Linked DNA regions of Rhodopseudomonas palustris HaA2. The protein of the gene in region 2 interacts with the protein of the main gene of each other region in a pairwise test. Links are inferred from orthologs where the notes say so. Each region holds a gene or a part of one and is shown on either strand. Other genes may lie near its edges. The genes, in order: dprA and recA.

Region 1 (15,248 bases), 1.5 Mb from region 2 along the record:
TGAAGCCTTTGACGAACCGCGCCAGCGTATGCGAGGTGGCGCCACGCGGCAGCATCACTTCGATCAGCGAGAACTGCCCGCGCCGCGCGACGGCGGCATCGAGCGCCGCGGCGAGTTCGGCGCGGGTGGTGACGCGCACGCCGTGGCCGCCGATCGACGGCGCGATGTCGGCGAAGTGCCAGTCGTCGAGATCGTTGAACTTCGACTCCGGCTGGAACACCCGCAGCATCTCCCAGCTGCAATTGTTGAACAGCACCACGATCGGATCGAGGCCGTAGCGCTTACAATTGCCGAGCTCCCAGCCGGTCATCTGGAACGCGCCGTCGCCGACCAGGATCAGCGGCCGCAACCCGGTGGCGGCGACGCCGACGCCCGCCGGCACGCCGAAGCCCATGCCGGCGTAGTAGCCCGGCGCCGCCAGCGCGGTGTTGTCGATCTCCATCGCGGTGAACAGGCAGTCGCCGATGTCGGCGGTCATCGGCATCTTGCCGTGCTTGTCGAACAGGTCGTTGATCGCGGTGGCGATATCGGACGGTGCGATCGCGCCGGAATCGGCGACCAGCTTGCGCGGATAGACCATGCCCTGCCCAGCATTGCGCGGTCGCGGCGGATGCGCCGTGGCGTGAGCGTCGAGCCCGGCGATCAGATCCGCCAGCGGCAGGTCACGATAGACGTGATGGCCGATCTGCACCTCGCGCCCGGTGGCGAGCACGGTGCGGCGCGGATCGGTCATGTTGGTCGACAGCGCGAAATTGGTGTCGGACAGGATCACCCCGAACATCAGCACCAGGTCGGACTCTTCTACCAGCGCCGACAGGCCGGGATCGCCGGCGGCGCCCATATAGGTGCCGGCAACGACGTCGTCGTCGCCTTCGAGCAGCCCGCGGCCCATGAACGTCGTCACCACCGGCAGGCCGAGCTTGCGCGCCAGTGCGGCGACCTGCTTCTCGACGCCGTAGCGGCGGATTTCGACGTCGACCACGACCACCGGCGACTTGGCCTTGGCGATCCGGTCAAGAATTTCCTCGGAACATTCGGCGCACGCGCCGGGGTCGGCCGCCCGCTGCGGCAGCTTCTCGACCGGCTCGACCTTGGCGTCGACCATGTCGCGGGGGAATTCGATGTAGACCGGCAGCGACAGTTCCAGCGAGCTGCGCAGCACGCGGGCGATCTCGGCCGGCGCGGTGGCGGGATCGTTCAGCACCGCCTGCGCGCAGGTGACTTCCTTGAACACCGCGAGTTGCGTGTCGACGGTGCGGACCTGATGGTGCAGCAGATAGCCACTGGTGCGTTCGCGCGCGCCGGGCGCGCCGGCGATCACCACCACCGGCGAGCGCTCCGCGTAAGCGCCAGCGATCGAATTGACCAGATTGAACGCGCCGGCGCCGTAGGTCACCACTGCGACGCCGATACCGCCGCGGTAGCGCGACGCCGCATCCGCCGCGAAGCCGACCGCCGGCTCGTGGCTCAGCGTGAAATAAGGCAGGCTTCCGCTCTCCTCGATCACCTTGAAGAACGGCAGCACGAAATCGCCGGGGATGCCGAAGATCTCCTTGGCGCCGTGATCCTTGAGAGCGTCGAGCAAAGCGGTCGCAAGCGTCGGCATGGCGGCTCCTGAGCGTCGCGCGGGATAGACCGCACCGCTTTACCAGAGCCGCGACCTTCGACCAACATCGCGAGCGGTCGCGATACACCGGGCCTCTGTTCCACAGCACCGGGGGATATTCTGCGCGGGCCTGCGGATCGCGCTTGCCCGCTCCGGCAAGTCTCCCTATAGCTCTTGCTTTAATGACCCCCGCATTGAAATCGACCTTTGTCCTCGCTCACCGGCATCTGCTGGGGATCGAAGGGCTTTCCGCCGCCGACATCACCGGCCTGCTCGACCTTTCCGAGGAATATGTCGAGCTCAACCGGCAGGTCGACAAGAAGCGCGCCTCGTTGCGCGGCCGCACCCAGGTCAATCTGTTCTTCGAGGCTTCGACGCGAACGCAATCGTCGTTCGAGATCGCCGGCAAAAGGCTCGGCGCCGACGTCATGAACATGTCGGTGTCGTCGTCCTCGATGCGCAAGGGCGAGACCCTGATGGACACCGCGGTGACGCTGAACGCGATGCACCCGGACATCCTCGTGGTCCGCCATCACGCCTCCGGCGCGGTCGAACTGCTGGCGCGAAAAGTCGACGGCTCGGTGATCAATGCCGGCGACGGCGCGCACGAGCATCCGACCCAGGCGCTGCTCGATGCGCTGACGATCCGCCGCAACAAGGGCCGGCTCGAAGGCCTGGTGGTCGCGATCTGCGGCGACGTGATGCATTCGCGCGTCGCCCGCTCCAACATCCTGCTGCTCAACACCATGGGCGCCCGCGTCCGCGTGGTCGCGCCCTCGACGCTGCTGCCCCGCGGCATCGAGCGCATGGGCGTCGAGGTCGCGCGCGACATGCGCGAAGGGCTCGACGGCGCGGATATCGTCATGATGCTGCGGCTGCAGCGCGAGCGGATGAACGGCTCGTTCGTGCCGTCGAGCGGCGAATATTTCCACTATTTCGGGCTCGACCAGAAGAAGCTGGCCTACGCCAAGCCCGACGCGCTGGTGATGCATCCGGGCCCGATGAATCGCGGCGTCGAGATCGACTCGATCGTCGCCGACGGCGCGCAGTCGGTGATCCGCGAACAGGTCGAAATGGGCGTGGCGGTGCGGATGGCGGTGCTCGAAGCGCTCGCCCGCAACCTGCCCAACGCCTGAAGCTGGAACTGGACCGACAATGCTGATCGACCGCCGCCCGATCCTGCTCGCCAACGCCCGCCTGATCGATCCGGCGCGCGACTTCGACGGCCTCGGCGACGTGCTGATCGCCGACGGCGTGATCCGCGACGCGCGCCGCGGCATCGGCGCCGCCGGCGTGCCCGAGGGCACCGACATTATTAATTGCGCCGGCATGGTGGTCGCCCCCGGGCTGGTCGATATGCGCGCCTTCGTCGGCGAGCCCGGCGCCAGCCACCGCGAGACCTTCGCCTCGGCCAGCCAGGCCGCCGCCGCCGGCGGCATCACCACCATCATCTGCCAGCCCAACACCTCGCCGGTGATCGACAATTCGGCGACGGTCGATTTCGTGATGCGTCGCGCCCGCGACACCGCGATCGTCAACATCCATCCGATGGCCGCGCTGACCAAGGGTCTGAACGGAATCGAGATGACCGAGATCGGGCTGTTGAAGGCCGCCGGCGCCGTGGCGTTCAGCGACGGCGACCGCAGTGTGATGAATGCGCGGGTGATGCGCAGCGCGCTGACCTATGCGCGCGATTTCGATGCGCTGATCGTCCATCACACCGAAGACCCCGATCTGGTTGCCGAAGGCGTGATGAACGAAAGCGAGTTCGCCACCCGCCTCGGCCTGTCCGGCGTGCCGAGTGCCGCAGAAGCCGTGGTGCTGGAGCGCGACGTCCGCCTCGCCGCATTGACCGGCGGGCGCTATCACGCCGCCTCGCTGACCTGCATCGAGTCGCTGGAGATCCTGCAGCGCGCTCGCGACGCCGGGATCAACGTCTCGGCGTCGGTGTCGATCAATCACGTCACGCTCAACGAGAACGACATCGGCCCGTATCGCACCTTCCTCAAGCTGTCGCCGCCGCTGCGCAGCGAGGACGACCGCAAGGCGCTGATCGCCGCGGTCTCGTCCGGTCTGATCGACGTCATCATGTCGGACCACAATCCGCAGGATGTCGAGGTCAAGCGGCTGCCCTTCGCCGAGGCCGCCGCCGGCGCGATCGGGCTGGAGACGATGCTGCCGGCCGGCCTGCGATTGCTGCACGCCGGCGAACTCGATCTCTTGAGTCTGATCCGCGCGATGTCGACCCGCCCGGCCGAACTGCTCGGCCTGCCCGGCGGCACGCTGCGCGCAGGCAGCCCGGCCGACCTGATCGTGATCGACCTCGACACGCCGTGGATCGTCGATCCGAACGAACTGAAATCGAAGTGCAAGAACACCCCGTTCGACGAGGCGCGGTTCTCCGGACGGGTGGTCCGCACCATCGTCGGCGGACGCACGGTGTACGAGCACGTCAGCGCACATTGAGGGAACCACGACGATGTTGATCGGCATCTACATCGCAGCGCTGCTGCTCGGCTATCTGTTCGGTTCGATTCCGTTCGGGCTGATCCTGACCAAGATCGCCGGCACCGAGGATCTGCGCTCGATCGGTTCCGGCAATATCGGCGCCACCAACGTGCTACGCACCGGCCGCAAGGGCCTCGCCGCCGCCACGCTGCTGCTCGACGCACTCAAGGGCACCGCCGCGGTGATCATCGCGTCGAGTTTCGGCGGCGCCGAAGCCGCGATGCTGGCCGCGCTCGGCGCGTTTCTCGGCCACCTGTTTCCGGTCTGGCTGAAGTTCAAGGGCGGCAAGGGCGTCGCGGTCTATATCGGCGTGCTGATCGGCCTGTTCTGGCCCGGGGCGATCGTGTTCTGCCTGCTCTGGCTCGCCACCGCGGTCACCGCGCGCTACTCGTCGCTGTCCGCCCTGGTCGCCGCCTTCATCACCCCGATTTTCCTGTGGTGGTTCGGCCACCCCGCCCTCGCCTCGCTGTTCGCGGTGCTGACGCTGCTGCTGTTCTGGATGCACCGCGAAAACATCAAGCGGCTGCAGGCCGGCACCGAGAGCAAGATCGGCGAGAAGAAGTAAGCGACTGCTACGCAGCTTGCTTCTCACGCGCCGTCATCCTGAGGCGCGAGCGCAGCGAGCCTCGAAGGATGTGCCACACGGCGTGGCGCTCGTCCCCTTCTTACCCTACCATCGCCCTTTCGAGGGCCGCTACGCGGCCACCTCAGGGTGACGGCGCCCGATACCTCATCATCTTCCGCCTTCGTTGAACTTGTCCACTCGCAAAAGTTGCGCAACACTCCCGGCGGGGGTGGTGCGTGCCGAAAGTACCAGCGACAAGGGAACGTGCTTCTCACCGAGGCGCAGCGGGTCGACTGGCTGCGGCTGATCCGGGCCGACAATGTCGGGCCGCGCAGCGTTATGGAGCGAACGCCCCAAGCCTAGCGGACACCACCGACCCAATTGGGGGCACGTCGTGATCGCGCTCTCTTTGACAGCCTATTTGTGCGAATTGGCTGGTGACGCGTCGGCCCTTTTGCCCGATGCGTCGGGGCGACCGGCTTTGATCCAAGCGACCGTAGCTGCAACCGGCCTTGATCCTACCTGCAGGTACACGCCATCCAATTTCGGCGAAAAGTTCCGGAATGGGTCGCTCAAAGCCCCATCCGACCCCGGGGGGAAGTCGACAACCATTATCAAACCATGCGTGCCACCAACAGGATATGACCCAACCCCGAGCCCGGCGTTTGTGAGTGCCAGCGCCAGCGAAACCGCAGCTGCACTCAATACCGAGAACCTTTGCTGTGCCTCATCCTTAGGATCCCAAGCCTTGTAGGAAGCCGGCGAAAAGACGCTGAGTCCTTCTGAGAGGTTCAGAGAATACCCTGAGCGCGTCTCGTCAATGAACTCTGGTTTCCAGCCGTATTTTGAGAGAACGATCGCGATCTCGTTCGCAAGATTCTGTGCCTCAAGATCGCCAGCGACGACTTGAATTAGTATTTTAGTCCCGGCCCAGCGTTCAAACCCAGCAAACCACGTCTTGGCTTTAGGCTGTTCATCAATTCCGATTAGCCCAACGTGCCTTGGCAACAAGGCTGTCTGTAGCGCCAGATTGTCCGCCGTTAGTTTTGCCGATTCGTTGTTCAATGTTGCAATGTGTTCGCTGGATTGCCGCCTGTCCTCAGCCCAATATTGCTCTTTGACGTCTGTCGTCTTCACTAGAACGAATGTTGAAAGTAGCCCGACTACGAGGCTACCCAATAATGTCCAGTTTGCCACGCTCCCAACGAAAGTCGCGGCTGAAAGAGACATTTCAGAAAAGGGCCACATCAAAATATCCGACTGGTTCTATAGAGGTGACATTCTGGTGGTTCTATCTTGTGGGACCATCGCACTGATCGGTCAGGGTGGAATCGTGATGAGAATTTTTGAGGCCTGGCGAAAAGACTAACTCTCTTTCAAAACTACTCCCTCAAACTCCGTCGCAGCAAGATAGGCGAGGAAAAACTTAGCCGAGAACGTTCCTCGCTTGAGCTTGTTGGTAATATTCGCTTCCATCTCCGATTTGAAACCGTGCCCATTGGGCCGCTTCGCCAGTTTGGCACAGATGACTTCGGTATCCCGGAGCTTGGAGCTCGCGTTTCAAGAACGCAGTGGCTCTCTCCGCACCTATGACGTCCACCCCTCGCCAGTCTTGATCACACGCATCAGTCGCGCGACACTCCCGGCCGGGGGTGCACTTTGGGCGAGCGTAGCAGTGATCAGGGGACGACCGTTCTCACCGAGGCCCAGCGGGTCGACTGGCTGCGGCTGATCCGGGCCGACAATGTCGGGCCGCGCACCTTCCGCTCGCTGATCAATCATTTCGGCTCGGCGCGCGCGGCGCTGGAGCGGTTGCCGGAACTGGCGCGGCGCGGCGGCGCGGCGCGCGCCGGACGTATCCCGTCCGAAGATGAGGCGCGGCGCGAGATCGAGGGCGGGCGGCGGCTCGGTGTCGAGCTGGTGGCGCCGGGCGAGCCTGGCTACCCGCCTCGCCTCGCGACGATCGACGATGCGCCGCCGCTGCTCGGCGTCCATGCGCTGCCCGACGCGCTGGCGCTGATGCAGCGGCCGATGATCGCGATCGTCGGCTCACGCAACGCTTCCGGCGCCGGGTTGAAGTTCGCCGGCCTGCTCGCCGGCGACCTCGGCGCGAGCGGCTTCGTGGTGATCTCCGGGCTGGCGCGCGGCATCGACCAGGCGGCGCATCGCGCCAGTCTCGGCAGCGGCACCGTCGCGGTGCTGGCCGGCGGCCATGACAAGATCTATCCGGCAGAGCACGAGGATCTGCTGCTCGACATTATCGAAGCGCGCGGCGCGGCGATCTCGGAAATGCCACTCGGCCATGTCCCACGCGGCAAGGATTTTCCCCGCCGCAACCGGCTGATCTCCGGCGCCGCGGTCGGCGTGGTGGTGATCGAGGCGGCGTATCGCTCCGGCTCGCTGATCACCGCGCGGCGCGCCGCCGATCAGGGCCGCGAGGTGTTCGCGGTGCCGGGCTCGCCACTCGATCCGCGCGCCGCCGGCACCAACGATCTGATCAAGCAGGGCGCGACGCTGATCACCTGCGCCGCCGACATCATCCAGGCGGTGGCGCCGATCCTCGATCGGCCGATCGAGCTGCCCGGCCGCGAACCCGACCACCCGCCGCCGGCAAGCGATCCAGATCCCAGCGACCGCAGCCGGATCGTCAACCTGCTGGGGCCGAGCCCTGTCGGAATCGACGATCTGATCCGGCTGAGCGGTATCGCTCCCGCGGTGGTGCGCACCGTGCTGCTGGAGCTGGAACTCGCCGGCCGGCTGGAGCGCCATGGCGGCGGGCTGGTGTCGCTGCTGTGAGACCGGGCTGCGCCACAAAAAGCAACGGCCCGAAGTGGTGACACTTCGAGCCATCTCGGAGGCGGACGTACATCCGGCCCGCCTCCCGCTTATTTCGAATCGTGAACCAGTTCGGTTAATAAGACGTAAAGCCTCAGTCGGTTCCGCCGGGACCACGGTGGACCCGGCGCTCCGCCCCCTGATCCTGGAAAGCCGAAACCGGATGCGGATTTGGGCCGCTCCGCTCATACCCGGCATGAACCGTTTCGCTGCGTTGCGCACAGCATCCGGCGCGCAGCCGCACGATTTCGCCGGCCTCCAGGCGCGCCATATCGAGCAAATAACACAGCATATCCAGCCGATGGACCTGGGCGATCTGGATCAGCTCGGAGATTGCCTCCGAAAGGTAACCTGCCGCTTCGACGGGGCCGCCATCGCGATCGGACGAGCTGTTGCCACTTCGTAGCGCCATGTTGTGGCCCTTTCAGAAGGAGGCAACCGCCTCCAATGATAGTTCATAGACGTAATTACTACTCTAAGTTGTACAACTCTAGGTTTATTTTGTGTTGGGATTCATCCCTATTTTGCACCAAAGGGCTCGGTGGTATCGGTGAGCCGATTTGACAGCGCCCGTCCCAGAACCCATGTTCCGAGCCATGCGGCTGGCGCGAGTCTCGCGAAAACGGCGCATTTCTCTAAGCTAAGCCATTGGAATCCGATGAATCTCGTCATTGTCGAGTCGCCTGCGAAGGCCAAGACGATCAACAAATATCTGGGCTCGTCCTACGAGGTTCTGGCCTCGTTCGGGCATGTGCGCGACCTGCCGGCCAAGAATGGCTCGGTCGATCCCGACGCCAATTTCCAGATGATCTGGGAGATCGATCCGAAAGCCGCCGGACGGCTCAACGACATCGCCAAGGCGCTCAAGGGCGCCGACAAGCTGATCCTCGCCACCGACCCTGATCGCGAGGGCGAGGCGATCTCCTGGCACGTGCTGGAGGTGCTCAAACAAAAGCGTGCGCTGAAGGACCAGAAGGTCGAGCGCGTGGTGTTCAACGCCATCACCAAGCAGTCCGTCACCGAGGCGATGCAGCATCCGCGCGAGATCGACGGCGCGCTGGTCGACGCCTATATGGCGCGCCGGGCGCTGGATTATCTGGTCGGCTTCACTCTTTCTCCTGTGCTGTGGCGCAAGCTGCCGGGCGCCCGCTCCGCCGGGCGCGTGCAGTCGGTCGCGCTGCGGCTGGTGTGCGACCGCGAGATGGAGATCGAGAAGTTCGTCGCGCGCGAATACTGGTCGCTGATCGCGACGCTGACGACGCCGCGCGGCGACGCCTTCGAGGCCCGCCTGGTCGGCGCCGACGGCAAGAAGATCCAGCGGCTCGACATCGGCACCGGCGCCGAGGCCGAGGACTTCAAGCAGGCGATCGAGACCGCCAATTTCAACGTGTCGAGCGTCGAGGCCAAGCCCGCCCGCCGCAATCCCTACGCCCCGTTCACCACCTCGACGCTGCAGCAGGAAGCCAGCCGCAAGCTCGGCTTTGCGCCGGCGCACACCATGCGGATCGCGCAGCGGCTGTATGAAGGCATCGACATCGGCGGCGAAACCACCGGTCTCATTACTTATATGCGAACCGACGGCGTCCAGATCGACCCGTCCGCCATTACGCAAGCGCGCAAGGTGATCGCCGAGGATTACGGCAGCGCCTATGTGCCGGACTCGCCACGGCAATATCAGGCCAAGGCCAAGAACGCCCAGGAAGCGCACGAAGCAATCCGCCCGACCGACCTGTCGCGCCGCCCGTCCGAGGTCAACAAGCGGCTCGATTCCGACCAGGCCCGGCTCTACGAGCTGATCTGGGTCCGCACCGTCGCCAGCCAGATGGAATCGGCCGAGATGGAGCGCACCACCGTCGACATCGAGGCGAAGGCCGGATCGCGCGTGCTGGAGCTGCGCGCCACCGGCCAGGTTGTGAAGTTCGACGGCTTCCTCGCCGCCTATCAGGAAGGCCGCGACGACGATTCCGAAGACGAGGATTCGCGACGGCTGCCGGCGATGAGCGAGAACGAGGCGCTGAAGCGCGAAGCGCTCGCGGTGACGCAGCATTTCACCGAACCGCCGCCGCGCTTCTCGGAAGCCTCATTGGTGAAGCGGATGGAAGAGCTCGGCATCGGCCGGCCCTCGACCTATGCGTCGATCCTGCAGGTGCTGAAGGATCGCGGCTATGTGAAGCTCGAAAAGAAGCGGCTGCACGGCGAGGACAAGGGCCGCGTCGTGATCGCGTTCCTGGAGAGCTTCTTCGCCCGCTATGTCGAATACGACTTCACCGCGGCGCTGGAAGAGAAGCTCGACCGCATCTCCAACAACGAAATCTCCTGGCAGCAGGTGCTGCGCGATTTCTGGACCGACTTCATCGGCGCGGTCAATGACATCAAGGAACTGCGCGTCGCGCAGGTGCTCGACGTGCTCGACGAGATGCTCGGCCCGCACATCTATGCACCCCGCGAGGACGGCGGCGATCCGCGGCAGTGCCCGAGCTGCGGCACTGGCCGGCTCAACCTCAAGGCCGGCAAGTTCGGCGCCTTCGTCGGCTGCTCGAACTATCCGGAATGCCGCCACACCCGCCCGCTTGCTGCAGATGGCGGCGGCGCCGATGCCGATCGCGTGCTCGGCCTCGATCCCGACACCGGCTTCGAAGTCGCGGTCAAATCCGGCCGGTTCGGCCCCTATATCCAGCTCGGCGACGCCAAGGACTACGCGGAGGGCGAAAAGCCCAAGCGCGCCGGCATCCCGAAGGGCACCTCGCCGTCCGACGTCGAGCTCGACGTCGCGCTGCGGCTCCTGGCGCTGCCGCGTGAAGTCGGCAAGCACCCCGAGACCGGCGAGCCGATCAAGGCCGGCATCGGCCGGTTCGGGCCCTATGTGCAGCACGAGAAGACCTACGCCAGCCTCGAGGCCGGCGATGACGTCCACAACATTGGGCTCAATCGCGCGGTCACGCTGATCGCCGAGAAGATCGCCAAGGGTCCGAGCAAGCGCCGGTTTGGCGCCGATCCCGGCAAGCCGCTCGGCGATCATCCGTCGCTCGGCCCGGTCGCCGTCAAGGCCGGCCGCTACGGCGCCTATGTCACCGCCGGCGGCGTCAATGCCACGATCCCGAACGACAAGACCCAGGACACCATCACGCTCCCCGAAGCGATCGCGCTGATCGACGAGCGCGCCGCCAAGGGCGGTGGGGCTAAGGCCAAGAAGAAGGCGCCGGCCAAGAAAGCCGCAGCCAAGAGCGACGCCAAGCCGGCGAAGAAAGCCGCGGCCAAGAAGCCGAAAGCCGAGGGCGCCGCCGCAAGCCCGGCGCGCGCGCCGGTGAAAGCCAAGACGTCAACGACCAAGCCTAAAGCCGCGGCAGCCAAGCCGAAATCACCCGCCAAAAAGAGCGCGGCCAAGAACGGATAGATGTGAGCAAGACGCGCGACGACAAGTTCCCGGACAAGGCCACGCTCCTCGCCTTTATCCGCGCGCATCCCGGCAAGGTCGGCACCCGCGAGATCGCCCGCGAGTTCGGCCTGAAGAATGCCGATCGTGCCGAACTGAAGCGCCGTCTCAAGGAACTGTCCGACGACGGCGCGATCCGCAAGAGCGGCCGCCGCAAGGTCGCCGAGCCGGCCACCCTGCCCCCGACGCTGTTGGCGGATATCACCGCGCGCGATAGCGACGGCGAACTGATCGCCACCCCGTCTGAATGGGACGAGCAGGACGGCGAGCCGCCGAAGATCCGCATCCACACCCCGCGCCGGCCCAAGCCCGGCACCGCCGCCGGCCTCGGCGACCGCGCGCTGCTGCATGTCGAGCCGGCCGAGGCGCCCGAGCAAGGTCCCGCTTATGTCGGCCGCGTCATTCGCGTGCTCGATCGCGGCAAGCCGCGCATTCTGGGGATTTTTCGCGCCACGCCGCAGGGCGGCGGCCGGCTTGTCCCGGTCGACAAGAAGCAGGCCGGGCGCGAACTCAACATCGCGCCGCACGATGCCGGCGGCGCGCAGGACGGCGACCTCGTCAGCGTCGACCTGATCCGCAGCCGCGGCTATGGCCTGTCGTCCGGCCGCGTCAAGGAACGGCTCGGCTCGCTCGCGACCGAAAAAGCCGTCAGCCTGATCGCAATCCACTCCCACGACATCCCGCAGGAATTCTCGACGACCGCGTTGCGCGAATCCGAAGCCGCCGAGCCGGCGACGCTGAAGGGCCGCGAGGACTGGCGCGAGCTGCCGCTGGTGACGATCGATCCGCCCGACGCCAAGGACCACGACGACGCGGTCCACGCCGAGCCGGATCCCGACCCCAACAACAAAGGCGGCGTGATCCTGCACGTCGCGATCGCCGACGTCGCCTACTACGTGCGGCCGGACTCGGCGCTCGATCGCGACGCGCTACGGCGCGGCAATTCGGTGTACTTCCCCGACCGCGTCGTGCCGATGCTGCCGGAGCGGATTTCCAACGATCTGTGCTCGCTGAAGCCCGGCGAGCCCCGCGGCGCTCTCGCGGTCCGCATGGTGATCGGCGCCGACGGCCGCAAGCGCTCGCATTCGTTTCATCGCGTGCTGATGCGCTCGGCCGCGAAGCTGAACTACGCGCAGGCCCAGGCCGCGATCGACGGCCGGCCCGACGACACCACCGGCCCGCTGCTCGACACGATTTTGAAGCCGCTCTACGACGCCTATGCGATCGTCAAGCGCGGCCGCGACGAGCGCGATCCGCTCGATCTCGATCTGCCCGAGCGCAAGATCATCCTGAAGCCCGACGGCACCGTCGACCGCGTCATCGTTCCGGAGCGGCTCGACGCGCATAAATTGATCGAGGAATTCATGATCCTCGCCAACGTCGCCGCGGCCGAGATGCTCGAAAAGAAAGCGCTGCCGCTGATCTATCGGGTGCACGACGAACCGAGCGTGGAGAAGGTCCACAACCTCGTCGACTTCCTGAAGACGCTGGATCTGTCCTTCGCCAAGGGCGGAGCGCTGAAGCCGGCGCAGTTCAACCGCATCCTGGCGATGGTCAAAGGCGAAGACGCCGAGCCGCTGGTCAACGAAGTGGTGCTGCGCTCGCAGGCGCAGGCCGAATATGCCTCCGAGAATTACGGCCATTTCGGCCTGAACCTGCGCCGCTACGCGCATTTCACCTCGCCGATCCGCCGCTACGCCGATCTCGTGGTGCACCGCGCGCTGATCCGCGCGCTCAACCTCGGCGACGGCGCGCTGCCGCAGACCGAGACGGTGGAAACGCTGGCCGAAGTCGCAGCCCAGATCTCACTGACCGAACGCCGCGCGATGAAGGCCGAGCGCGAGACGGTCGACCGGCTGATCGCGCATCACCTCGCCGACCGCATCGGCGCGACCTTCCAGGGCCGCGTCTCCGGCGTCACCAAGGCCGGCCTGTTCGTCAAGCTGAGCGACACCGGCGCCGACGGACTGATTCCGATCCGCACGCTCGGCGACGAGTATTACAACTACGACGAAACCCGCCACGCGCTGATCGGCTCGCGCAGCGGTGCCATGCATCGGCTGGGGGACGTCGTCGACGTCCGTCTGGTAGAAGCAGCCCCTGTGGCTGGCGCGTTGCGGTTCGAGCTATTAAGTGAATCGCGAAGCGTCGCGCGCGGGCCACGCAAGGGAGCGTACAAGGGTCGCGCCAAGGCGGTGGAACCGGCAAAGGGCGGCGCCAAAATCGGGCGCAGCGCGCGAAGCAAGGCCGGCAAGCCGAAGGCTGCGAAGCCGTCGAAGCGCAAGGCGAACAAGCCCGGAAAGGGAACGCGATGAAGACCGTTGTGAATCGTGCACCGATCGTCTGGCCGTCGGACAACGCTCCCGCCGAAGATCGCAATGTCTGGCAGGCGATGTGGCGCGGCTTTCGCGGCCGCTGCCCACAATGCGGCGAAGGCAAGCTGTTCCGCGGCTTCCTGAAGACCGCCGACAACTGCTCGCATTGCGGTCAGGATTTCACCGGCCACCGCGCTGACGACCTGCCGGCCTATTTGGTGATCGTCATCGTCGGCCACATCGTGGTTCCGATCGCGCTGTCGATCGAGACCAATTTCTCGCCGCCGGTGATGTTGCAGCTCGCGATCTATCTGCCTATCACGTTGTTCGCATCGCTGGCGCTACTGCAGCCGGTGAAGGGCGCGGTGGTCGGCTTGCAATGGGCGTTCCGGATGCACGGCTTCGACGAGAACAATCCTGAGAAGTGACGGCGTCAAGCCGCAACAAAAAGAGACGGGGGATGGGAACGAGATGAGCGAGACGGTCACGCAGGCTGCGCACACGGTCGAACAGGGCGAGAAGGAAGCCGATCACCATCCCTATTTCCGTCCCAAGGACGCCGCGACGCTGATCCTGGTCGATCGCAGCGGCAGTATCCCGAAGGTTCTGGTCGGCCGGCGCCACGACAAGGTGGTGTTCATGCCCGGCAAGTTCGTGTTCCCCGGCGGCCGGGTCGACAAGTTCGACAACCGCGTGCCGGTCGCAGCGCAGATTCCGCCGGAGCTCGAGGCCAATCTGCTCAAGGGCAGCCCGAGGATCACCCCCGCCCGCGCCCGCGCGCTGGCGATCGCGGCGATCCGCGAGGCTTGCGAGGAGACCGGCCTGTGCCTCGGCTGCAAGGCGGACGGCGCCAAGACCAATCTCGATGGCCCATGGCAACCCTTCGCCGAGGCCGGGCTGTTGCCCGACCCGTCCGGCCTGTACCTGATCGCCCGCGCCATCACCCCGCCCGGCCGGGTGCGCCGGTTCGACACCCGTTTCTTCACCGCCGATGCCTCGGCGATCGCCCACCGGGTCGAGGGTGTCGTCCATGCCGATGCCGAACTGGTCGAACTGGTCTGGGTCGAGCTCGGTTCCAGCCCGCTCGCCGATCTGCATGCGATGACCAAGAACGTGCTCGGCGAGCTGCACCGCCGCCTCGCCACCGGCCCGCTCCGCCACGACGCGCCGGTGCCGTTCTTCCATTTCTACGGCGGCAAGATGCAGAAGGACCTGCTGCCGGGCGCCTGAGGGCCCGGCACGGCTCGTGCCCTATCGGGCCGCCCTGCGGGCCAGCAGTTCCAGCACCAGGGCGACCGCGGCCAGCGCGGCACCGAAGACGCACACCGCCGGCCAGCCGCCCTGTCCCCACGCGAACGCCGCGCCGGCCGATCCGATCGCGCCTCCGATGAAGGTGCCCGTCATGAACACGGTGTTCAACCGGCTGCGCGCGTCCGGCACCAGCGCGTAGATGATGTGCTGGTTCGAGATCAGCGCGCTCTGCAGCCCGAAATCCAGCACGATCACCCCCAGCACCAGCCCTGCCAGGCTGCCCCACAGGCCGAACAGCCCCCACGACACCACCGTCAGCAACGCGCCGATCGTGATCACCGGACCGGGCCCGCTGCGGTCGGCGATGCGCCCGGCGATCGGCGCGGCCAGAATGCCGACCACACCGACCAGCCCGAACAACCCAGCCGCGTCGGGGCCGAGCCCAAAGCGCGGCTCCTGCAGATACAGCGCCAGCACCGTCCAGAACACGCTGAACGATCCGAACAGCGCGGCCTGCACCAAAGTGGCGCGGCGCAGGCTCGGCTGCTCGCGCCACAGCGCCAGCAGCGATTTCAGCGCGGCGCCGTAGCCGATCGTCAGATGCGGGTGGTTGCGCGGCAGCAGCCACGCCATCAGCGCGGCGGCCACCAGCGCCAGCGGCGCCGCCAGCCAGAACATCTCGCGCCAGCCGGTATGGCCGGCGACGAAGCCGGCCACGGTGCGGCTCAGCAGAAT
Region 2 (15,276 bases):
TTCGGGCCGATGCTCGACTGCAACAAGAAGAAGGACGACGCGGTCGAGAACAAATATCTGTTCCAGATCAGCAAGCGCTGGACCGTCGACGGCTCGGTGCGCAAGAACATCGCGCGCTACATCAACCACGCCTGCAATCCGAACGCGGAGTCGGATGTGAACGTGCGCAAGCGCAAGATCATCATCCGCGCGATCAAGAACATCGAGCCCGGCGACGAGATCAACTACGACTACGGCACCGATTACTTCAAAGAATATCTGAAGCCGATCGGCTGCAAATGCGAATCCTGCGAAAAGAAGCGCAAGAAGAAGGCCGCCGAAGCCCGCGCCGAGAAGGCGAAGCTGAAAGAGAAGGCCGCGCGCAAGGCGCAGAAGCAGGCCGACAGGGACGCTGGCAAGGCGAAGGCCGGCGGAAAGGCGAAGCCCGAGAAGGCCGTCAAGGCGAAGACGCCGAAGGGCAAATCTGCGAAGGCCAAGACTTCCAAGTCCGCGGCGTCCAAGTCCGATGCGTCCAAGTCCGCGGCGTCCAAGCCCAAGGCTTCGAAGACGTCGACGTCCAAGATGTCGAAGTCCAAATCGAAAGCCGCCTAGTTCGGTTCCCACCAAGGTCGTCATGCCGGGCTTGTCCCGAGCATCCACCAACGACGGCAGTTGCGGCGGGGAAGAACGTGGATGGCCGGGACGAGCCCGGCCATGACGTGGTGTGGGATCTCGATCGTTCAGAAGCTCCTCGACGTCATTGCGAGGAGCGAAGCGACAAAGCAATCCAGCTCCGCGCTCGGCGCGTGGATTGCTTCGCTGCGCTCGCAATGACGGCCTCAGGCCGTCACCGCCCGCTCGCTCCGCCGCAGCCCGATGAACTGCAGCTCGGCGAACACGCCGACGGCGATCGCCTGCATCACCACGAAGGCGATGCCGAGCGCGTTGGGTGTCACCGCGCCGCTGATCAGCAGCGCGATGCTGCCGAGCGTCCACAGCGCGTTGCCGACGATCACCAGCAGCACCAGTGGCCGGATCAGCGCGGCGCGGGTAGCGAGCCAGCCGACGAAGGCCGCATAGGCGATCAGGAACAGCCCGGTCTCGAGCAACAGCGGCTGCGGCAGCGCCAGCAGCGGTGACAGCGCGCCGGCGCCGAATGCGCACAGCAGCGCCATCGCGCCGCTGACCAGCGCATCGGCTTGCAGCGCGCGGCGGAGCAGCACGGACGGTCGGATCATGGTGGTCTCCTTCGGTTCGGTTGCGATGCGCCACCCTGACCGCCTCCGCTGCCGAATTCGATTACCCCGCAGGTCATGGAAGCTGCGACGGACGCGTGATAGATTTTCGCCATGAACACAACCGTCTCGTCAGCCAAAGCGGCCGCCGGCGCGCAGCCGGTCCGCATCGGTGATTACTTGCGGCAATGGCGCCAGCGCCGTCATCTGAGCCAGCTCGATCTCGCGCTCGATGCGGAGATTTCCGCGCGGCATCTGTCGTTCGTCGAGACCGGCCGCGCCGCGCCGTCGCGCGACATGGTGATGCGGCTGGCGGAGCGGCTCGACGTGCCGCTACGCGAACGGAACGTGCTGCTGGTGGCGGCGGGCTTCGCGCCGGCGTTCCCGCAACGGACGCTCGACGATCCGGCGCTGCATGCGGCGCGTGCCGCGGTCGATCAGGTGCTGACCGCGCACGAGCCGAATCCTGCGCTTGCGGTCGACCGGCACTGGAACCTGGTGTCGGCCAATCGCATGGTGATGCCGCTGCTGGACGGCATCGCGCCGGATCTGCTGGCGCCGCCGCTCAACGTGCTGCGGCTGTCGTTTCATCCGGAGGGGCTGGCGGCGCGCACCGCCAATCTCGGCGAATGGTGCGCGCATCTGCTGGAGCGGCTGCATCGGCAATGCGAGGCGACCGCCGATCCGAAGCTGATCGCGCTGTATCAGGAACTGAAGACCTATCCGGTGCCGGCCCGCGCCGCGCCGATCGCGCCCGATGCGGTGGCGGTGCCGTTCAGGCTTAGGCTCGGCGGCGAGGTGCTGAGTTTCATCTCGACCACGATGGTGTTCGGCACGCCGGTCGACGTCACGCTCTCGGAAATCGCGATCGAGACCTTCTTCGCGGCCGACGAAGCCACGTCGGCACGGCTGCGCAGCATGGCGGCCGGGCTGTAGCGCCTTGCGGGCGGTTGTCGCGGTCCCATCTGTATGGGACTGTCGGGCGGGTAACGAAGAACAAGGAGGCGCCGATGAGCGCGATCAAGCCGTTGAAGATCGATGTCGTCTCCGATGTCGTTTGCCCGTGGTGCTACATCGGTAAGCGCCGCATCGAGCAGGCGCTGGCGCTGGTACCCGATGTGCCGGTCGAACTCAACTACCGGCCGTTCTTTCTCAACCCGTGGGTGCCGCGCGAGGGTATTGCGCGCGACGAGTATCTCACCAAGAAATTCGGCTCGCCCGAGCGCTACAAGGAGATCGCTGCCCGCGTCGTCGACGCCGCCGCGCAGGAGGGGCTCGCCTATCACCCGGACCGCGTGCAGCGGCAGCCGAACACGATTGACTGTCACCGGCTGATCCATTGGGCCGAGGCGATCGGTCAGGGGCCGGCGATGAAGCAGCGGCTGATGGAATTGTACTTCTGCGACGGCGGCGATCTCACGGACATCGACGTGCTGGTGCAGGCCGCGGCCGATATCGGCCTCGATGCCGGCGACGTGCGCACCAGGCTCGCCGGCGACGAAGACGTCGCGCTGATTTCGGGGCAGGCGGAGGAGGCGGCCGAGAAGGGCATCTCCGGCGTACCGACCTTCGTGTTCGCGCAGACCTATGCGGTGTCGGGCGCGCAGGATCCGGCGCAGCTCGCCAAGGCGATCCGCCACATCTCGGCGGAGATCAACGCCGAGGCGGCGGAGTAACCATAGCGTTTTCGAGCGAAGTGGATCCCGGTTCGCGTGAAGAAAACGCGTCGACTGGCAATCTATCGCTTGAGCATGCGCTTCGCCGTCTGGCGCAGCGCTTCGCGGGCGCGCAGGGCGAGCGTGATCGGTCCGAACAGCGGATCGCGCGATCGCAGCGGGATCAGCACGTCGCCCATCGCCAGCCGCCCGCGCCAGATCGGGTCGATCATCGGATGATCGGGCGCAGCGGTGGAATCGACCATCGCGATCGCCGGATCGGCGCAAAGATGCCGCGTCAGTTCCAGTGTCAGCAGCACGCCCGGCGAATGCCGGGCGAAGCCTTCGGCGATGCCGAGCTTGAAGAAGAAGGCGCGGTCGCCTTGCCGCAGCACGATGCCGGCGGCGATCGGCTCTGCGCCCGCGTGCAAAAGCGCGATCTCGCAGGCGCCGCGCGCGGCCAGCGCGATCGCGGCTTGCCGCAGCCGCCCGGCCAGCTCCGGCTGGTGCATCAGCGCGGTGCCGCGGCGGCCCTTCCAGCCGCTGGCTTCCAGCGCGAGAAACAGATCATAGGCCTCGGCCACCGCATCCGGCGTTCGCGCCATGCTGAAGCGCGCCTCGCCGTGGTCGCCGAGCCGGCGCGTCAGCCGGCGATATTCCTTGAGACGCTTGCCGCCGAGCGCGTCGCGCAGCAATTCGTCGCCGTCGCGCGTGGCGTCGAGGCAGGCGCGCGACCAACCGCGCAGCAGCACCGGCGAAAGGCCGTCGGCAGCCGCGGCGCGCGACAATGTCTGCATGGCTTCGCCGTCGCGCGCGACGTCGCGCAGCAGCAAGGCGTGGGCTCCGGTCGCGCGGGCCTGAGCCAGCATTGCGGCGGCGGCGCGGTCGGCAGCGCCGCGGTCGAGCACGGGCGTGTCGAGCGAGCGGAACGGATCGGCGGAGACCAGCACCGGCAGCGGCAACCGAAACGCTTGCCAGGCCGACAGCACCGGCAACAGGCCGATCAGCGCCCCGCTCGCATCATCGGCCGTCAGCGCGTGGGTCACGGCGCGGGCACGGGCGTCGCCGTTCGCGGCCATGGCCCATTCCGGCAGGTAATAGGCATTCGGTTCGAGCGCCCGGTCGGCGAGATCGCGCCAGCCGCCGGCGTCGATCGCAGCCATCGCCGGCAAAACCGCGCGTGTCGCCGCCCCGCCTCGCGGGGCGCGTGTGATCGGCGTTGAAGTCGCGATGTCGGCCACGTCAGCATCCTGCCCATAGCGCAGCCGTCGCGGTCGATCGCGACGTCCGGCGTCGATGGAAAAATAAAGGAGACAGATGGGAAATGAGTGAGTTCACCGCGGATTTCACCGGGTAATGTTAACTGCAGCTTGCCCCGCGCAGATTGCTGCGCGCGGAACCCGGACGAGGTCCGGGGCGCGGCGTCCAATTGCCACGGGCTTGCGGTGAACCCGGTCGCTGCGGCGGCCGACCAACTGCGGGAAATTGCTTTGGAACAGGAGAGGTCGATGTTGCGTGCGATGCTGTGGAACGCGGCGGTAGCTGCAACGATGATGCTGGGGGCGGAGGCTGCGCTGGCGGAAAGCCGCGTCGCCCTGGTGGTCGGCCAGTCGGCCTACCGCGCCGTGCCGGCGCTGCCCAATCCGGTCAATGACGCCAAGGCGATCGAGAAGCTGCTCGGCGATGCCGGCTTCGAGGTCACGGCCGCGAACGATCTGACCCAGACCGAGTTGCGCCAGATGGTCGGCGATTTCGCCGCCAAAGTCGCAGCCAAGGGGCCGGACACCGTCGCGCTGATGTTCTACGCGGGCCACGGCATCCAGGTCGACGGCGAGAACTATCTCATCCCCATCGACGTCGATCCCAAGCGCGAGGCTGATATTCCGCTGCAGGCGGTGCGGCTCAACGACGTGCTCAACACCCTGACCTCGGTGCCGACCCGCAGCCGCATCATCATGCTCGATGCCTGCCGCAACAATCCGTTCCCCGAGATCCGGAAGACCACCGGGCAGGGGCTGGCGCTGGTCGACGCCAAGACCGGCGCGCCGGGCACCTTCCTGTCGTTCTCGACTGCGCCGGGCACCGAGGCCGAAGACGGCGGCGGCGCCAACAGCCCCTATACCGCGGCGCTGCTCAAGGCGGGCCGCGAGAGCGGGCTGCAGATCGAGGATACGTTCAAGCGGGTGCGGCTGGCGGTCAATCAGGCCACCTCCGGCCGGCAGACGCCGTGGGAGAGCTCTTCGCTGTTGGATGATTTCCGCTTCTTCGGCAGTGCCGAGGACGGCCTCAAGCCGGAGAAGAAGCGCAGCGTCGAGGAATGGAAGGCCTTCCTCAAGGGCAAGCCGATCGAGCAGGCCAACGAGTTGATCGTCTCAGACGGCTCCGGCGACGCCTATGAGGCGTTCGTGTCGCTGTATGCCGAGCCGCCGCTCGGTCCCGAGGCGAAGCGCTGGCTCGACCGCTTTCGCCAGATGCAGGCCTGGAACCGGGCGGTGCTCGCCAACAGCGGGCCGGCCTACCGGTCCTTCCTCGACCAGTATCCCGACAGCGACCTGACCCCGACCGCGAAGAAACTGGAAGAACGCCAGCGCAACAAGCCGGTGCCCGCGGTGGCGATCCCGGCTGCGACGCAAGCCAGCCTGACCCCGGTGGCGCCTGCGTCCGCGGCGACCTGTCCGTGCAGCACGCCGCCCGCGATCCAGAAGAAGGTCGACAAGCCCAAGCGCGTCGAGCGCGCGGAGCCGCCGAAACGGACCGCCCAGCCGCCGCGCGGCCGAGTCTACTATGAGGATGACGACGTCGTCGTGGTGCGCCGCCCGCCGGTCTATTACGACCCGCCGCGCGGCCCGAGCATTTCGATCGGCGGTGGCATCCGGGGCGGCGGCTATGGCGGCGGCCCGAGCCGAGGCGGCGACGGCGGCCGCGTCGGCGGCAGCCGCTACTGACCGTCCGTGGCGCATCGAGGGCGCGTGCGTGCCCAGCGGGGCGCAGGCGGCGATCGGAGGGGCGGGTGCGGGAAGCCGTTCTACTGAAAGGCGACGCCGATCCGCTGGGCGGCGCCCCACACCGGGCGGCAGCGGTGGCTCACCTTGTCGGTCTCGATCACCAGCACGAATTCCTCCGGCAGGGCGACGGGGCCTTCGACGTCGATCCGTGCGCCCGTCGCCGACAGATTGCGCACGGTGCAGTCGAAGCCTGCGCCGCCGATGGCGATCGTGCCGCGCTTGAAAACTCGATGGCGCGGCGCGCCCCGTCGCTCTGTCATGGTGGTCGTCCGATTGATCGATTGCTGCGGCGAGTGTTGCGGCAGACAGTTTGCAAAGTTCTGAAAATACCGACGAATTCCGGGGCGTTCTGATTCAGAATAATTTTACCACGAGCGACGGACCCGGCGGATTGCGATTCAGAGGAAGTTGGAGCGAAGTCGACGGGCGGAAATGCCGTCAGGGGAGGGATGAGATGTTGAAATTTGCGGGTGTGCTCGTGGCGGCTGTCGGTCTGCTGGCGGCACCGGTCGGCGCCAGGTCGGAGACGCTGGATCTGGCGACGATGTCGTGCAAGCAGTTCGTCGAGTCCGACCCGGACACGATCAAGATGGTGCTGACCTGGCTGGACGGCTGGTACAAGGGCGATTCCGACGACGCCCTCATCGACACCGAGGTATTCGTGTCGAACGCCAAGAAGTTCGGCGTCTATTGCGGCGCCAACCCCAGTGTGAGCATCGTCACCGCGGCCGAGAAGATCCTCGGCAAGTGATCGCCACGCCGGTCACAGCATCGCGAACGCGCTCGACACCATCGCCACCGGCTTGCCGTCGGCGGCGCTGAGCAAGGTCACGCGGCCGAAGCTCATGGTGCGGCCGAGCCGCACCACCCGCGCGTCCGCCAGCACGTCGGACGAGGTGACCGCCTTGAGGAAATGCGTGGTCTGATCGACCGTGGTCATCGGCCGGAATCCGCGATTGGCGGCCAGGATCGCGATCACCATCGCGGTGTCGGCCAGCGCCATCAGCGCTTGGCCGCAGACGATGCCGCCGCTGCGGCACAGCCGGTCGGAAAACGCCATTCGCAACGTCGCGCCGGGCTGCCAGTCGTGGCCGGCGCCGGACGGCGCTGCCGTCTCGATCGCTTCCACTGACAGGCCGAGGTCCTGCACCCATGGGGCGAAAACCTCTCCCAGCGTGCGCCGCGCATCCGCGAGGCCGAATTCCGCCACCTGGCCGCTCTCCGTCATCTCGTCTCCCATCGATCTGTTTTTTTGGTTTCTGTGCGTTGCCGCGCCGGGTTGAATGCCCGGATGTCGTTGAATTTACAAGGCATCCGACCCGATTCGCGGCGGCTTGAAAACGCCACGGTCGTTCCCTTATGGTCCCCGCAGTTGTGGTGGGGTGGCGTATGGCGAAGCGTTCGGCTTTGATCCTCGGTCTGGTTGCTGCGGCGATTCTCCTCGATGGCTGTACCAAATGCGGCCCGATCTGGGAGGATTGGATGCAGTCGCCGAAGTCCTGTCGGTCCGATCGTCTGTAACGCCGCCGAAACCGTCGAGCGCGCGAAGGGAGTCTCCGATGAAGTTGTTGCGCGGCGTCGCACTGAGCGTGCTGCTGGCCGGGCCTGCCTATGCGCAGATGCCGAACGTCAATCTGATGCCCGAGGTCCAGCACAAGTCGCCGGAAGAGAAGGCGCAGGATGCGATCAGGGACAAGGCCTATCGCGAGTCGCTGCGCAAGATCCCCGATGCCAAGGCACCGAGCGATCCGTGGGGTGACGTGCGTAGCAACGAACCTGCAACGGCGAAACCGAAGACCGCGACGACGAAGTCGAAGAAGACCGGACAGGCCGCGAACTAATTTCGGTCTGGACGCGCGTAGTGCGTGTTCAAAACGGCACAGATTTTTTCTGGAAATTGATGTTGATGGACCGACGCGGCGAGTGTTTCGCCGCGCGGCTCTTCCAGCGATCGATGGCGGAGGGCTTGCTCCGCGATTGCAGGATGAGACGTGAATTCCAACGAAGCGGCGTTCGATCCCACCGCGTTTCTCGGCAGCGCTGGACCGGGCCGGTCCATACAGCAATTCCGCAAGAACCAGAGCATTTTCGCGCAAGGCGACAAGGCCGACAGCGTGCTGTTTCTTCAGCATGGTCGCGTCAAGCTGGTGGTGATGTCGGAGCAGGGCAAAGAGGGCGTCGTCGCGATCCTTGAATCGGGGCAGTTCTTGGGCGAGAGCGCGCTGATCGGCCGGCGGCGCCTGTCCACCGCGGTGGCGCTCGAGGACTGCATCGTCACCACGCTGACCAACACGGTGCTGATCGCGACGCTGCAGCGCGAGCCCGGCATGTGCGAGTTCTTCATGACTCACCTGCTCAGGCGCAATTGCCGCGTCGAGGAGGATTTGATCGATCAGTTGTTCAATTCCAGCGAGAAGCGCCTGGCACGACTGTTACTTCTGCTCGCTGATTTCCACCCGGGCGACACCGCCAAATCGCTGCCTGTCGATGTCAGCCAGGAGACTCTGGCGGAGATGATCGGCACGACGCGATCGCGCGTCAGTCACTTCATGAACAAGTTCCGCAAGCTCGGCTTCATCGACTACAACGGCCACATCGAAGTGTATCCGTCGCTACGCAGCGCTGTGTCGCCGGACAAGGCGCGGCTGCCCGAAGGCGATGCGCGGCCTTTCGACTGAACGGCCGGATGGCGATCGCCGAAGCGACCGGTGGGCGGTGCGACCCCGCTCAGCCCCTGTCGCCGAGCAGCCGGCCCGACGAGCGATTGATGAAATGCACGTGGGTGCAGGCCGGGCAGCGCACCGGTTCGAAGGTCGTCGTCGGATCCGGATGGGCCACTTCCTCGGCGATCCAGGTCTGCACCTTCATGGCCGTCCGTGGACATTTGTAGATGAGATGCGCCATCGGGTGGGGCCGGAGCTTCCGCGAGTTTTCACGACAATTGCCGGTCCCGCCCCCAATCGTTTGATCTAAATCAATAGTAGTAATATTATACCTTAAGTTGCCGGTGAGGGCTCTCGGCACGGTCAACGTGCGCGCACGCCCGGTAGCCGGGAGCCCGGTTTGCCGAGCAACCCGTGGATGTGGCCGTCAAAAGCTGCCCGCGCGCGGGCAGCTCTCGGGGGCGAAGGGCGACGCTATTGGCGCGCGCAGGTCAGCACGATGCTGGTCGAGCTGGGTCCGCAGCGCGCGGTCATCACGCCGTTTTCCACGACGATGGTGTCGCTGAACCTGGCGGACGCATTGCCGATGCACAGCGCGGACACCAGCGTCTCGCCGCTGTCGCAGGTCATCGGGCAACCGTTCGACGAACAGGTCGCCGAGCTGGCGGTGCGGATGCTGCTGGCGGACGCGCCGTCCTTGCCGGGAGGTCCGGGAGGGCCCGCCGGTCCCTGGGCGCCTTGTTCGCCCTTCGGCCCGGGCGTGCCCTGGCCCACCACGTCACAGCCGGCCAACGCGATGGCCGCCGTCATCATCACGATCAAAGTCCCGAGACGCATTCCCTCACTCCCTGTGACAGACGGCCCGTGCATTCGGCGACAGGCCTGCGACGAGCATGTCCACGCCCGCCGATCTTGCTGCATCACGCCCTCGCGCGCGAGGCCTCAATGCGGTCGCAACTGATCTACGTCAGCGGCGATCGGAAAACGTTGCGATGGCGCAAGCGGCCGGGATGGCGCGCGGCTGTCGTCGCCGGCAAGGCGCGACGCGCGATCGACGACAGGGCGGCGGCGGTCAGATCGCGCGGAAGCCGGCCCGCATGGCCAGCGCCCGCACGGCATGCAGCCCGACTGCACGCAGGTGGCTCCAGAATCAAAGAGCCCCGAACGAGGCCATGTTCGGGGCTCTCCGTCAGCGTCGGAACTCCCCACCTCTAGAAAGCTCGGCAATGACGGAAGGCAAGCTATTCATCAGCGCTTCCGACGCATTGCGTGAAATCAAATACCGACTTGGCAGCAACCGACTTGGCAGCAAAGCCGACTCGTCCGTTGACGACAGTCCACACACAACGCCGCTGCGCCGCGCGGGTCGTTGCCGCGGGCCGGATCGTCGATCGCTCGATCACGTCGGGCGTTGATCGGACCGCTCCGGTCGCGTGAGGCCGGCGATCAGTTGCAACAACACGCGGCGACGCTCCTCGTCGTGCGCCTCCAATAGTAGCCGCCGATACAGCTTCAAGTTCTCCTCGCGAACAAAATCGTCCAAGGCTCTCCCCATTGGTGTTCGGGCGGACCGAGCCGGCCTCGCAACAGGCGGTGATGTCTGCGACGACGCGCGTGTCGCAACTATAGCCGACTGCGAATCGCTGTCGATCCGAAGTCACCGCGCCTGATCCTGGAAAACGACGGACGTTGTAGGGGAATTGCTGGCAGGATGAAGTGGGTGGAAGACGCGCGTTCGACGGCGCGTCAGGCGTCCGCGTCGACGGTCAGGCCGTCGTCGGTGGACCGCCGGGGGTGGGGCTGTTGAGGAGCTGCGCCACGGCGGCCACCACCTGCGACGGCGCGAACGGCTTGGTGATCAGCAGGCTGCCGGGCACGCCGCGGGCCGCCCATTCGCCGGCGCTGTCGCCGGTCATGTAGATCACCGGAAACGCGGGGTCGGCCTCGCGCGCGGCGCGGCCGACATCCCAGCCGTCCATCCGGCCGCGGCCGAGATTGACGTCGGTCAATAGCGCGCGGAAGCGCTGCATGTCGTCGAACAGTTTCACGGCGTCCTCGCCCGAGGACGCGATCTCCACGTCGAACCCGCCGTCTTCGAGAGCTTCCTGCACGACGGTTTGGATCATCGGGTCGTCTTCGACGACCAGGACGACGATGGAATTGTCCAAGATATTCCCCTGCCTCAGGAAAATCAGTGTTGATGCGGTATCGATAAGTCGGAGCGGCGCCCGAAGTTCCCGCATGGCGCCGGGCGGTCGGGCAAAGCCGCAATGATTCCAATTGCGGATGGCCGTCCTCTGCCGGCACGCTAAAGCAATCGTGAACAACGTGGGGATCGTCGCAGATGAGCTGGTACGTCGACGCCATTCTGATCGGAATTGTCCTGCCCTGGATCATCGTGACCTACCGACTGATCGCGGCGTTTCGCCAGAGCGCAGCGAAGGGCGTGATGCTGTGGGCGATGTGGGCGGCGGCGTGCGTGCCGGTGATGCTGCTGCTGATGTGGGGCGTCACCAGCCTGCGTCAGTGAACGTGCGCTGGCGCACGCAGAGCCGCTGCGCCGAACCAGCTGCCCGAGCGTCCCGTGCCGCGGCCGCTCGGTCGCTTACAGGCCGTCGTCGTCGCTGCTGCGATGAATCGACAGCATCAGGCCGTTCTTGATTCGCCGAACCTCGGTGAACGCGCGCTGCACCCCGAGATCGGCGGAGTCGGTCGAGAACGTGATCAGCCTGTTGCAGTTCGGGCACTGCACCTGCGTGCCCTCGCGCACGTTTCTGATTTTCTCACGAAACGGCACCCGGCACTTGGTGCACAGCACCCGGATCTTGTCCGGTGACTTCGGGGGAGCGAGCTGTAACGTCATAGCGCAATTAGTGCGCGGTCATTGTTGACAAAGGATGAACGCTGACATCCGGGCGATAGGCCCTACGGCTCGCACACTAAGGCTCGCCCTTCGGAGCGGTCAAGGCGCGGTCGGGATCGATCGGGGGCGCCGGGCGCCCCGAGCCAGGCTCGGCCTTCGACTGACGCCAATGCGTCGGCATCCGTGCGACGAATTCATAGGACGCGCAATCCACCCACCCGCCGACGACCCGCCAACAAGGTCCGGCCATCCATTCGATCCGGCCGTCGACGATGACTGCCAAATCCAGCCTTTCGTCGTAGCTATCGGAACCGATAGGTGTCCACATCTGACCAATGATGCACGACCTGTGCAATTCCACATTGTTGTGAATCAATCCGTGGGGAGATGCAGTGGATATCCACAGGAAGGAGCGAACGGCGCCGGGCTCGCAGTGGTAGCTGCGTGTACCTGGCGATCAGCGGCTGGCGTGTTGCTAATCATGTGGCGATGGGCGAGGGGCGCGGCTCCTCAGCGGTGCGGCGATCCGCGTTGATCGGCCTTCGCAGCGCTCAGACCGGTCCCCGCCGTCAGCACGGCGGCGAAAGTCATCGATGTGAGTTTGGACATGGCTCTCTCCTGGGTTTGCTCCGTCCGAGCGGCAACGACGCCCCGGGGAGTTTGGTTCGGCGATGAGTGAGAGAGTGAACGTTGGCCGGAGGCCGGACCAGGACGACGGGCCGGCCGCAACAGGGGCCAGTCCCGGTATGAGGCGCTGTCCAACAAACAGTCCGCGAAAATCTGCGCGGAACATATTGCGAACGGAGAACAAAAAGTGTACATAGATTTGGCCGGTCATTGGGCCGGCGCGGTTTGTCCCATCGGCGAATCCCGTTCATAAGGAGCTTCATATGGCTGCTGCCCCCACTGCTTTGCGTATCGTCGAAGGATCCTCCATGGACAAGACCAAGGCCCTGGCCGCTGCGCTGTCTCAGATCGAGCGCCAGTTCGGCAAGGGCTCGGTGATGAAGCTCGGCAAGAACGACCGGTCGATGGATATCGAGACGATTTCCTCCGGGTCGCTCGGGCTGGATATCGCGCTCGGTGTCGGCGGCCTGCCGAAGGGGCGGGTGGTCGAGATCTACGGGCCGGAATCCTCGGGCAAGACCACGCTGGCGCTGCATTGCGCCGCCGAGGCCCAGAAGAAGGGCGGCATCTGCGCCTTCATCGACGCCGAACACGCGCTCGACCCGGTCTACGCCCGCAAGCTCGGCGTCAATGTCGATGAACTTCTGATCTCGCAGCCGGATCATGGCGAGCAGGCGCTGGAAATCGCCGACACGCTGGTGCGCTCCGGCGCGATCGACGTGCTGATCGTCGATTCGGTCGCGGCGCTCGTGCCGCGCGCCGAACTCGAGGGCGACATGGGCGATGCGCTGCCCGGCCTGCAGGCGCGGCTGATGAGCCAGGCGCTGCGCAAGCTGACCGCCTCGATCAACAAGTCCCACACCATGGTGATCTTCATCAACCAGATCCGGATGAAGATCGGCGTGATGTATGGTTCGCCCGAAACCACCACCGGCGGCAACGCGCTGAAATTCTACGCCTCGGTCCGGCTCGACATCCGCCGCATCGGCCAGATCAAGGAGCGCGACGAAGTCGTCGGCAACCAGACCCGCGTCAAGGTGGTGAAGAACAAGCTGGCGCCGCCGTTCAAGCAGGTCGAATTCGACATCATGTACGGCGAGGGCGTTTCCAAGATGGGCGAGATTCTCGATCTCGGCGTCAAGGCCGGCATCGTCGAGAAGTCCGGCGCCTGGTTCTCCTATGACAGCCAGCGTCTCGGCCAGGGCCGCGAGAATTCCAAGGCGTTCCTGCGCGCCAATCCGGACATGACCGCCAAGATCGAAGCCTCGATCCGCCAGAACTCCGGCCTGATCGCCGAACAGATTCTGGCGGGTTCGCCCGAGAGCGACGCCGACGGCGAGGAGCCCGGCGACGAGTAAGACGCCACTGCGGAAGTTGCCGTCCACGGCGGCTTCCCGACCCACGAGTCCAAGCCGGCGGGCGCCGCGAACCCCTGTTGCCGGGGATCCCGTAGCGCTCGCCGCACCTTTTTTGAGTATCAGCAGATGAAGCCGTCATCCTGAGGTGCGAGCGTAGCGAGCCTCGAAGGATGACAGCAACGCGTTTGTTGCTTCGCGTCGCGCGTCGCCCATCCTTCGAGGCAGGTCATGATCCGCCGATGGCCGATCACGACCTGCGCCTCAGGATGACGCTCTCCCGTTGAAGGTCAGCGGGCGGCTGTCTGCCGGCTCGCCCCCGACCTCCGCGCTTGCTCCGCCGCCTGCGCTTACTCCGCCGCCCGCGCGTAGTCGGCGGCCAGTGCGTAGTCTTCGATCGGCGGGCACGAGCACACCAGATTGCGGTCGCCATAGACGTTGTCGACGCGGCCGACCGGGCACCAATATTTGTCGGTGCGCGAATGCGGCGCCGGGAAACAGCCCTCGGTGCGCGGATAGGGCCTGGTCCATTCCGCCGAGGTGACGTCGTGCACCGTGTGCGGCGCGAACCGCAGCGGCGAGGCCTCCACCTTGAAGCGGCCGTCCTCGATCTGCGCGATCTCCTGCCGGATCGCGATCATGGCGTCGCAGAACCGATCGATCTCGGCCTTCGATTCCGACTCCGTCGGCTCGATCATCAGCGTGCCTGGCACCGGGAAGCTCATCGTCGGCGCGTGGAAGCCGTAGTCGATCAGCCGCTTGGCGATGTCGTCGACGGTGACGCCGGTGGTGGTCTTCAGCGGCCGCGGATCGACGATGCACTCATGCGCGACGCGGCCGCGCAGATTGCGATACAGCACCGGGAAATGCGGCTGCAGCCGGTCCGCGATGTAGTTGGCGTTGAGGATCGCGATCTCGGTGGCGCGCTTGAGGCCGGCGCCGCCCATCATCAGGATGTAGATGTAGGAGATCGTCAGGATCGACGCCGAGCCGTAGGGCGCCGCCGACACCGTGCCGCCGCCGTGCAGCACGCCGTTCAAAGCCTCGCCCTCGGCCGGATGGCCGGGCAGGAACGGCGCCAGATGCGCCTTGACGCCGATCGGGCCCATGCCCGGGCCGCCGCCGCCATGCGGGATGCAGAACGTCTTGTGCAGATTGAGGTGGCTGACGTCGGCGCCGTAGTCGCCCGGCCTCGACAGCCCGACCTGCGCGTTGAGATTGGCGCCGTCGAGGTAGACCTGGCCGCCATGGGCGTGGACGATGTCGCAGATGTCGCGGATATGCTCCTCGAACACGCCGTGGGTCGACGGATAGGTGATCATCACCGCGGCGAGTTCGGCCGAATGTTTCTCGGCCTTGGCGCGCAGATCGTCGACGTCGACGTCGCCATGGCTGTTGCAGGCGACCACCACGACGTCCATCCCGGTCATCGCCGCCGACGCCGGGTTGGTGCCGTGCGCGGAGGAGGGGATCAGGCAGATCCTGCGATGCGGCTCGCCGCGCGATAGATGATAGCCGCGGATCGCCAGCAGCCCGGCATATTCGCCCTGCGCGCCGGAATTCGGCTGCAGCGACACCGCGTCGTAGCCGGTGATCTCGGCGAGCCAGGCCTCGAGCCGCGCGAACATCTCGTGATAGCCCTGCGCCTGCGCGCGCGGCACGAACGGATGCAGGCTGCCGAAGGCCGGCCAGGTCAGCGGCATCATCTCGGTGGTGGCGTTGAGCTTCATGGTGCAGGAGCCGAGCGGGATCATCGCGCGGTCGAGCGCCAGGTCGCGGTCGCTGAGTTTGCGCATGTAGCGCAGCAGTTCGGTCTCCGAGCGATAGTCCTGGAACGCCGGCTGGGTGAGATAGTCGCCGGTCCGCGTCAGCGAGGCGGGCAGCGTGTCGGTCG

What was found.
Region 1: the proteins of recA (region 2) and dprA interact in binary tests that used the Bacillus subtilis proteins (3 or more experiments, as listed by UniProt). The link is inferred for Rhodopseudomonas palustris HaA2 from one-to-one orthologs.

The regions. Positions count from the first base shown.
Region 1 is NC_007778.1:2,767,877-2,783,124, reverse strand. Bases 5,599-8,406 are described here. They hold dprA (DNA-processing protein DprA), read left to right. Parts: upstream 5,599-6,338; coding sequence 6,339-7,475; downstream 7,476-8,406. Other genes in these bases: topA (type I DNA topoisomerase), read left to right, coding at 8,173-8,406; RPB_RS25220 (hypothetical protein), read right to left, coding at 7,609-7,926; RPB_RS24590 (hypothetical protein), read right to left, coding at 5,599-5,927. In the rest of the region: ipdC (indolepyruvate/phenylpyruvate decarboxylase), read right to left, coding at 1-1,606; RPB_RS12210 (aspartate carbamoyltransferase catalytic subunit), read left to right, coding at 1,789-2,742; RPB_RS12205 (dihydroorotase), read left to right, coding at 2,762-4,072; glycerol-3-phosphate 1-O-acyltransferase PlsY, read left to right, coding at 4,086-4,679; RPB_RS25225 (hypothetical protein), read left to right, coding at 4,827-5,042; more of RPB_RS24590, read right to left, coding at 5,097-5,598; more of topA, read left to right, coding at 8,407-10,908; rnr (ribonuclease R), read left to right, coding at 10,911-13,262; RPB_RS12175 (DUF983 domain-containing protein), read left to right, coding at 13,259-13,690; RPB_RS12170 (NUDIX hydrolase), read left to right, coding at 13,734-14,492; RPB_RS12165 (MFS transporter), read right to left, coding at 14,514-15,248. UniProt on the Bacillus subtilis protein: Protein that helps load RecA onto ssDNA during transformation. Binds cooperatively to circular ssDNA, is able to bridge different segments of DNA. Favors the loading of RecA onto SsbA- or SsbB-coated ssDNA and formation of RecA-DNA filaments.
Region 2 is NC_007778.1:4,279,763-4,295,038, reverse strand. The notes cover bases 11,502-14,337. They hold recA (recombinase RecA), read left to right. Parts: upstream 11,502-12,290; coding sequence 12,291-13,385; downstream 13,386-14,337. Other genes in these bases: gcvP (aminomethyl-transferring glycine dehydrogenase), read right to left, coding at 13,733-14,337. Also shown: RPB_RS18950 (SET domain-containing protein), read left to right, coding at 1-591; RPB_RS18945 (hypothetical protein), read right to left, coding at 819-1,217; RPB_RS18940 (helix-turn-helix domain-containing protein), read left to right, coding at 1,329-2,150; RPB_RS18935 (DsbA family oxidoreductase), read left to right, coding at 2,225-2,890; RPB_RS18930 (GNAT family N-acetyltransferase), read right to left, coding at 2,953-4,110; RPB_RS18925 (caspase family protein), read left to right, coding at 4,378-5,814; RPB_RS18920 (PilZ domain-containing protein), read right to left, coding at 5,895-6,134; RPB_RS18915 (HdeA/HdeB family chaperone), read left to right, coding at 6,329-6,625; RPB_RS18910 (PaaI family thioesterase), read right to left, coding at 6,638-7,102; RPB_RS18905 (hypothetical protein), read left to right, coding at 7,434-7,715; RPB_RS18900 (Crp/Fnr family transcriptional regulator), read left to right, coding at 7,866-8,552; RPB_RS24915 (hypothetical protein), read right to left, coding at 8,602-8,778; RPB_RS18895 (hypothetical protein), read right to left, coding at 9,012-9,374; RPB_RS18890 (response regulator), read right to left, coding at 10,304-10,864; RPB_RS18885 (hypothetical protein), read left to right, coding at 10,882-11,067; RPB_RS18880 (hypothetical protein), read right to left, coding at 11,143-11,400; more of gcvP, read right to left, coding at 14,338-15,276. UniProt on the Bacillus subtilis protein: Multifunctional protein involved in homologous recombination, DNA repair and competence.